One region of the Streptomyces sp. NPDC101490 genome, then DNA from elsewhere that is predicted to be linked to it. Evidence: riboswitches for the same ligand, from Rfam matches in the RefSeq annotation. Region 1 holds a riboswitch; the other holds the start of a gene.

Region 1 (3,923 bases):
AGGAGGTCCCGGCGCGCGCGCTGATGGCCGCCTACCGGCTGCCGCACGACGGCACGCGCGCGTGCGACGCGGCCGACCTGGCCCTGACCGTGCTCGGCGGCGGCGAGTCCTCGCGGCTGCACAACCGGCTGGTCCGGCGCGACCGCACGGCCGTCGCCGCGGGCTTCGGCCTGCTGCGGCTCGCCGGTGCCCCCTCCCTCGGCTGGCTGGACGTCAAGACCTCCGGGGGCGTCGAGGTCCCGCAGATCGAGGCGGCCGTCGACGAGGAGCTGGCCCGGTTCGCCGCCGAGGGCCCGACGCCCGAGGAGATGGAGCGCGCCCAGGCCCAGTTGGAGCGCGAGTGGCTGGACCGGCTCGGCACCGTAGCGGGCCGCGCCGACGAACTGTGCCGCTTCGCGGTGCTCTTCGGTGACCCGCAGCTCGCCCTGACGGCGGTGGACCGCGTCCTCGACGTCACGGCCGAGGAGGTCCGGGCCGCCGCCGCGGCCGTCCTGCGCCCCGACAACCGCGCGGTACTGGTCTACGAGCCCCTGGCGACCGAACAGGGCGACAGCGACGAGGAAGAGGGGGCGGACCAGTGACCGACGCTGCCGCGTCTTTGACGAGCATGGACTTCCACCCCCAGCCCGCCCCCGGCGAGGCCCGGCCCTGGGCCTTCCCGGCCCCGGACCGCAGCACCCTGGACAACGGTCTGACGCTGCTCACCAGCCACCGTCCCGGTCAGCAGGTGGTGGCCGTGGAGGTCTTCCTGCCCGCCCCGCTGGACGCCGAGCCGGCCGGTCTCGACGGCGTCGCGACCATCATGGCCCGCGCGCTCTCCGAGGGCACCGACCAGCACGGCCCCGAGGAGTTCGCGGCCGAGCTGGAGCGCTGCGGCGCCACGCTGGACGCGCACGCGGACCACCCGGGCGTACGGGTCTCCCTGGAGGTTCCCGTCTCCCGGCTGGCCAAGGCGCTGGGGCTGCTCTCCGAGGCGCTGATCGCCCCGGCGTTCCTGGACACCGAGGTCGAGCGGCTGGTGCGCAACCGGCTGGACGAGATCCCGCACGAGTCGGCCAACCCGGGCCGTCGCGCCGCGAAGCAGCTCTCCAAGGAGCTGTTCCCGGCCGAGTCCCGGCTGTCCCGGCCGCGCCAGGGCACCGAGGAGACCGTCGAGGGGATCGACGCCGCCGCCGTCCGCGCCTTCTACGAGGCGCACGTCCGGCCCGCGACCGCCACCGCCGTGGTCGTCGGCGACCTGACCGGCATCGACCTGGACAAGGTCCTCGCCGAGACCCTGGGCGCCTGGACCGGCGAGCGGGCGGAGCCGCTGCCGATGCCGCCGATCACCGCCGACGACACCGGACGGGTCGTCGTCGTCGACCGTCCCGGCGCCGTCCAGACCCAGTTGCTGATCGGCCGGATCGGTCCCGACCGGCACGCGCGCGTCTGGCCCGCCCAGGTGCTGGGCGCGTACTGCCTCGGTGGCACGCTCACCTCGCGGCTCGACCGGGTCCTGCGCGAGGAGAAGGGCTACACGTACGGCGTGCGGGCCTTCGGGCAGGTGCTCCGCTCCGACGCCGGGGGCAACGGCGCCTCGATGCTCGGCATCAGCGGTTCCGTGGACACCCCCAACACCGGCCCGGCCCTCGAAGACCTGTGGAAGGTGCTGCGGACGCTGGCCGCAGAGGGGCTCACCGACGCGGAGCGCGAGACGGCCGTGCAGAACCTGGTGGGGGTGGCGCCGCTCCGGTACGAGACGGCCGCCTCGGTCGCCGGGACGCTCGCCGACCAGGTCGAGCAGCACCTCCCGGACGACTACCAGGCCCAGTTGTACGCGCGGCTCGCCGAGACCGGCACCGTCGAGGCGACGGCCGCGGTGGTCAGCGCGTTCCCGGTGGACCGGCTCGTCACCGTGCTGGTGGGCGACGCGGCGGTGATCGCGGAGCCCGTGCGGGCGCTCGGCATCGGTGAAGTGACGGTCGTGACGGGCTGATTCCGGCCCGCTCAAGCCGCCGATCCGGCAAGGAGAACCCCGATGGCACGCCCATCGGGGCTCTCTTTTTGTCCGTATTGATGGAAAGAGTGACTGTATGCCCTGTGGTAAGTCTTACAAAAATCGCATCCAGTTGGTGATCGACAGACGATCCGCATAGCGTCGGTGCGGCTGTTCGTCAGTTGCACCCGCCGCACCCGCGGCATCGGACAGTCATCGCCGAGTCCCCGTCAGGCGCGAGCCTGGGGAGCCGGGGACCCACACGTAGTCCCTGGGGTGAATCGGACGCCTTCGCCGTGCGGAGGGGTCCGTAGGAGACCTTCCTGCTCCGAACCCGTCAGCTAACCCGGTAGGCGAGAAGGAAGGAAAGGACCAGCCACTTCATGGCGTTCACCCGTGCCACCGGGAAGCACCGTGCTCCGAGCCGGACGGCGCGCCGCGGCGCGGGCTTCGCCGGAGCGGCGACGCTCGCCACCACCGGCGTCATCGGAACCCTCGCCTCCCCGGCGCTCGCCGCCGACGCGGAGCCCCGTTCCCCCGAGGACACCGGCCTCACCCGGGTGATCACCGAGGAGTCCCTGGTGGACCGCCTCAACGCCCAGGCCGCCGCCCAGGAGCGACAGGCCTTCGAGGCCGTCGCCAAGGCGAAGGCGCAGGCCGAGGCGAAGCGCAAGGCCGAGGCCCGCGCCAAGGAGATCCGCGAGGCCGAGGAGCGGGCCGCCCGCGACGCCGAGCGACGCCGTCTGGCCTCCTTCCAGCTCCCCGTCGCCGGGACCTACGTGTCGACCGGCTACAAGACCGGCGGCTCCCTGTGGTCCTCCGGCAGCCACTCCGGCATCGACTTCCACGCCGCCTACGGCAGCACGGTCGTCTCCGTCGGCTCCGGCACCGTCGTCGAGGCGGGCTGGGGCGGCGCGTACGGCAACAACATCGTCATCCGGATGCACGACGGCACGTACACCCAGTACGGCCACCTGGCCTCCATCGACGTCCACATCGGCCAGACCGTCGAGCCGGGCCAGCGGATCGGCGTCTCCGGTTCGTCCGGCAACTCGACCGGCCCCCACCTCCACTTCGAGGCGCGCACCAGCGCCGAGTACGGCTCCGACGTCAGCCCGGTCTCGTATCTGCGCGCCCGGGGCGTCCAGGTCTGACCCGGACACCCGTGCCGCGACCGCCAGGACGCGTCCGGGCCGCACGTCGCAAAAGCCCCGGCTCGTACAGAGCCGGGGCTTTTCCCTTGGCCGCTCCGGTCGGCATGTTCCGATGGGGCATCGGAAATTCCGGCGTACTGCAATAGAGTCGCGGAGAGTGCGCGAGAAAAGCGCCGCTCGGATTCTCTCGAAGCGACCAAGGCGGAGGTCGGACATGCGCATTCCCGCGCACTCGGTGTGCACGGCGATCCGGGACGACATCGTTTCCGGGGTCTTCGGGCGGGGGAGCCGGCTCACCGAGGACCAGCTCGCCCGCCGGTACGGGGTCTCCCGCGTCCCGGTCCGCGAGGCCCTGCGCACCCTGGAGTCGGAGGGCTTCGTCGTCACCCGCAGACACGCGGGCGCGCAGGTCGCCGAGCCCACCGAGCGGGAGGCCGCCGATCTGCTCGACATGCGGGCGCTGCTCGAACCGCTGGGGGCCGCCCGGGCCGCCCAGCGGCGTACGGAGGCCCACCTCAAGGTGCTCAGGGGGCTGGTGAGGCTGGGGCGTGAGCGGGCCGCGCACGGCCAGGTCGAGGATCTGCGCGCGCTCGGGGGCTGGTTCCACGAGACGCTCGCACAGACGTCCGGCAGTCCGCCGCTGACGACGCTGCTGACCCAGCTCCGGCACAAGATCGCCTGGATGTACCTGGTCGACGGGCCGGACCGGCCGGTGGAGACCTGGGACGCGTACGGCGCGATCGTGGACGCGGTGGCGCGCGGGGACGCCGAACGGGCACGGACGCTGACGGCCC
Region 2 (3,923 bases), on a different contig from region 1:
GACGAGCGTGGTGACGCCGGTGGCGAGGGCCTGCTCGACCACGGTCGGGGAGATGAAGTGGACATGGGTGTCGACGGCGCCCGCGGTGACGATGCGGCCGTTGCCGACGATGACCTCGGTCTCGGGGCCGATCACCAGGCCGGGGTGGACGCCGTCCATGGTGTCGGGGTTGCCGGCCTTGCCGAGGGCGACGATCCGGCCGTCCCTGATGCCGATGTCGGCCTTGACGATCCCCCAGTGGTCGATGACCACGGCGCCGGTGATGACGGTGTCGGGGGCGCCCTCGGCGCGGGTGGTGCGGGCCTGGCCCATCGACTCGCGGATGACTTTGCCGCCGCCGAAGACGGCTTCGTCCCCGGCGCGGCCGGGGCCGCCGCTGCGGTCCTCCTCGATCTCGACGAAGAGGTCGGTGTCGGCGAGCCGGAGGCGGTCGCCGGTGGTGGGGCCGAACAGGTCGGCGTAGACGGCGCGGTGCAGATCAGGCACGGGAGTCCTCTTCGTTCGCGTCCAGGGGCCCCGCGGTCTCGCCGCGCAGACCGGGGACGATCCGGCGGCCGGTGAGGGGGACGAGTTCGACCTCGACGGGGATGCCGGGTTCGAAGCGGACGGCGGTTCCGGCGGCGATGTGCAGCCGCTGTCCGCGCGCGGCGGCTCGGTCGAACTCGAGTCCGGGGTTGACCTCGGCGAAGTGGTAGTGGGAGCCGACCTGGACGGGCCGGTCGGCGGCGTTGAGCACGGTCAGACGCGTGACGGGGCGCCCCTCGTTGAGGGGGACGGGGCCGTCCGCGTACAGGATCTCTCCGGGGATCATCGGCGGCGGTCCGTTCAGACGATGGGGTCGTGGACGGTGACGAGCTTGGTGCCGTCCGGGAAGGTGGCCTCGACCTGGACGTCGTGGATCATCTCGGGGACGCCTTCCATGACCTCGTCGCGGGTGAGCACCTCGCGGCCCGAGGCCATCAGTTCGGCGACGGTGCGGCCGTCCCTGGCGCCTTCGAGGACATGGGCGGTGATCAGTGCGACGACCTCGGGGTGGTTGAGTCGCACACCGCGCGCCCTGCGCTTCTCGGCCACGTCCGCGGCCACATGGATGAGCAGGCGTTCCTGCTCGTGCGGGCTCAGTTGCACACTTCCACCTCACAGTCGTCTGCCGGGACGGGACCCGGACAGCTGCGGACCCTACCGACCTTCAACACCTTGTTGAAATGCTGGAACGCGGTGCAGCGGCAGACATTGCACGTTAGGGCGGAAGTTTTTCCGGCTGGTTAACTACGCCTTTGCGATCGCATGATCATCGGACCGCCGACGGCCTCCACGGAACCGGCCCCTCCCCCTCCCTGACGGGTTGACATCCGGCCGTGTCGCGTCGAGGGCCGGACGGCCGACACGCGTCGCAGATTCCCTCCCCCGTTCGGAGTAGCCGCCGAGTCGATGTTCAGACCGGTCAACTTGCGCCACTGATGTACGCATCTGGCGGAATCGAACGTTCCATCGCTGGTGCGGGACTCGCCGGGGGTATCTCCGATGATCACGAAACCCTCCTGTCCACCCGAATGGATCAGTCGTGAGGAGCCTCACATATCGCCGTTTCCGCTCGGATTTCAGCCCCGGTGTGGGTCAAGATCCCTGTCGACGACAAGCCCCCGCCGCCGCGGCGGGGCGGTCCGGGCGGACGCCGAGTCCTGCCGCTGTCCCGGACGTCTGGTCGACAGGATTGGACCGGCAGGAGTGGAGGACCCGATTTTTACGGGGCGAACGCGCTGTTTCCCACAGCGGGGCCGCCCCTTGGGGTGAAGCCGCAGCCGCGGCCGGGCATCTTCGCCTGCCCGAACCCGACAGGTCATCCTTCACAGGCGGCTGACGAAGGGTTGCGCATGACTGCGCAGATGCACGTCCCGTCCCTGCTGTCCCGGGTCGGAGCCGTCTCGGCTCTCACTCTCGCCGCCGTCGGCGGCACGCTGCTCGCACCAGGTGCGGCGCCGGAGGCCCAGGCAGCGACGAACTACGCGAACAAGGCACTGAGCGTCGCCGCGTCCAAGAAGGGAGCACCGTACCGGTACGGGAGCGCCGGACCCTCCAGGTTCGACTGCTCCGGTCTGACGCTCTACGCGTACCAGAAGGCGGGCAAGTCGCTGCCCCGCACCGCGCAGCAGCAGTACAACAGAACCACACGCGTCTCCGCCGCCTCACGGCAGAAGGGGGACCTGGTCTTCTTCCACTCCGGCGGAAGGGTCTACCACGTGGGCATCTACGCCGGGAGCGGCAAGATCTGGCACTCGCCCAAGACGGGGTCCTGGGTGAAGCTCGACAAGATCTGGTCGTCGAAGATCTACTACGGCCGCGTCCGCTGACCCGGCGGAACCGACGGCCCGTCCGTGAGCCGGTCCGGCGGAACTGACGGCGCCGGTCCGTGAGCCGGTCGGGCGGAACCGACGACCGGTCCGTGAGCCGGGCCGTGCGGGATGCGGTGGCGCCGCCGCATCCCGCACGTCCCCGGACCGCCCCTGGCGGTACGGCCCCGGCGACCGCGCGTCCCCGCGGCAGCCGCCCCGGGTCGCCGCGCCCTCGCGGCCCCGCTACGACCGGACCGGGCGGGGCGACGGGTCCCGCCCGGGCGGGGTGTCGGCTCGGCGGACGGCCCGTCCGGGCCCGGCGGACCCGCCGCCCGCGCGGGTCCGTCAGCGGTCGGTCGGCGGGGCCGGGGTCCACGGGAGGGAGATCCGGACCGTCTTGCCGCCCTCCCGGATCGGGGTCACGGTGAGACGTCCGCCCGCCTCCGCCGCGAGGACCCTGACGATGACCATGCCCCTGCCGTTGTCCTGCTGGACCGCGGCGGGCAGACGGCGCGGCAGCCTCGGATGACTGTCGGTGACACCGATGTACAACTGCTCCTCCCGGTCGAGCCGGAGGCCCACCGTGAAGGTGGGCGACTGGCCGAGGGTGTGCAGCACGGCGTTGGTGGCCAGCTCGGAGACGATGATCCGGATCGCGTCCGCGGTCTCCGTGGCGTCGTCCAGGCCCCAGCCGCCGAGAACCTCCGCCACGAACCGCCGGGCCGTGGCCACCGAGGCGGGTTCGCTCGGCAGAGTGACGGATGCTTCCTGCTGGTCTGCCATGGCGGCGCCGTCCCTTTCCCGCCGGGGCCGCTGCCCCGGATCGCACTGCGCGCCAGACTGCCACCGATCGGGCCGCGCCGGGAGACGTTCTCCCAAGATATGTCCCCATCTGTCGCCCGAAGCGGTGAACGCGAAGGCCCCGGGACACACCGGGCCGCCGCCCGCCGGGTCAGCCGGCCGGTGCCGTCCGCAGGATCGTTTCCACCGCGTACGCGATCCGCTCGTCCGTCAGATCCGCGCGGGCCGTGAGCCGTAGCCGCGAGACGCCGTCGGGCACGGAGGGCGGCCGGAAGCAGCCGACCGAGAGCCCCCGCTCCCGGCAGTCCGCCGCCCAGCGCAGCGCCGCCCCGGGGGAGGGCGCGCGCACCGAGACCACGGCCGCGTCGGGCCGGGCGGCCGTCAGACCCGCCCCGGTGAGGAGCCGGTGCAGGGTGGTCGCGACCGTGCGGGCCCGCTCCGCGAGCCCCGGTTCGGCCGCCAGCACACGCAGGGCCGCCAGCGCGCCACCGGCGGCGGCCGGGGCGAGACCGGTGTCGAAGATGAAGGTGCGGGCCGCGTTGACCAGGTGCTCGATCACCCGGGCCGGGCCGAGGACCGCGCCGCCCTGGCTGCCGAGGGACTTCGACAGGGTGACGGTGGCCACCACGTCCTCGTCGCCCGCGAGCCCGGCCTCGTGGAGGGCCCCCCGGCCGCCGTCGCCGAGGACGCCCAGGCCGTGGGCGTCGTCCACGACCAGACCGGCGCCGTGCGCGCGGCAGGCGGCGGCGAGCGCGGACAGCGGCGCCCGGTCACCGTCGACGGAGAACA

The links. A riboswitch is a leader RNA that binds a small molecule or an ion and turns the genes downstream of it on or off. The one in region 1 is predicted to bind cyclic di-AMP.
Region 2: another riboswitch for cyclic di-AMP. It lies ahead of ACIRQY_RS17320 (C40 family peptidase); the one in region 1 lies ahead of ACIRQY_RS11760 (M23 family metallopeptidase).

What each region holds. Positions count from the first base shown of each region.
Region 1 is NZ_JBIWNI010000004.1:134,311-138,233, forward strand. It holds gene ACIRQY_RS11750 (pitrilysin family protein) at 1-581, shown strand, start outside; gene ACIRQY_RS11755 (M16 family metallopeptidase) at 608-1,975, shown strand; cyclic di-AMP (ydaO/yuaA leader) riboswitch at 2,183-2,346, shown strand; gene ACIRQY_RS11760 (M23 family metallopeptidase) at 2,359-3,129, shown strand; gene ACIRQY_RS11765 (GntR family transcriptional regulator) at 3,344-3,923, shown strand, end outside.
Region 2 is NZ_JBIWNI010000007.1:230,081-234,003, forward strand. It holds gene ACIRQY_RS17305 (urease subunit alpha) at 1-486, opposite strand, end outside; gene ACIRQY_RS17310 (urease subunit beta) at 479-811, opposite strand; gene ACIRQY_RS17315 (urease subunit gamma) at 826-1,128, opposite strand; cyclic di-AMP (ydaO/yuaA leader) riboswitch at 1,689-1,871, shown strand; gene ACIRQY_RS17320 (C40 family peptidase) at 1,875-2,351, shown strand; gene ACIRQY_RS17325 (ATP-binding protein) at 2,679-3,116, opposite strand; gene ACIRQY_RS17330 (8-amino-7-oxononanoate synthase) at 3,286-3,923, opposite strand, start outside.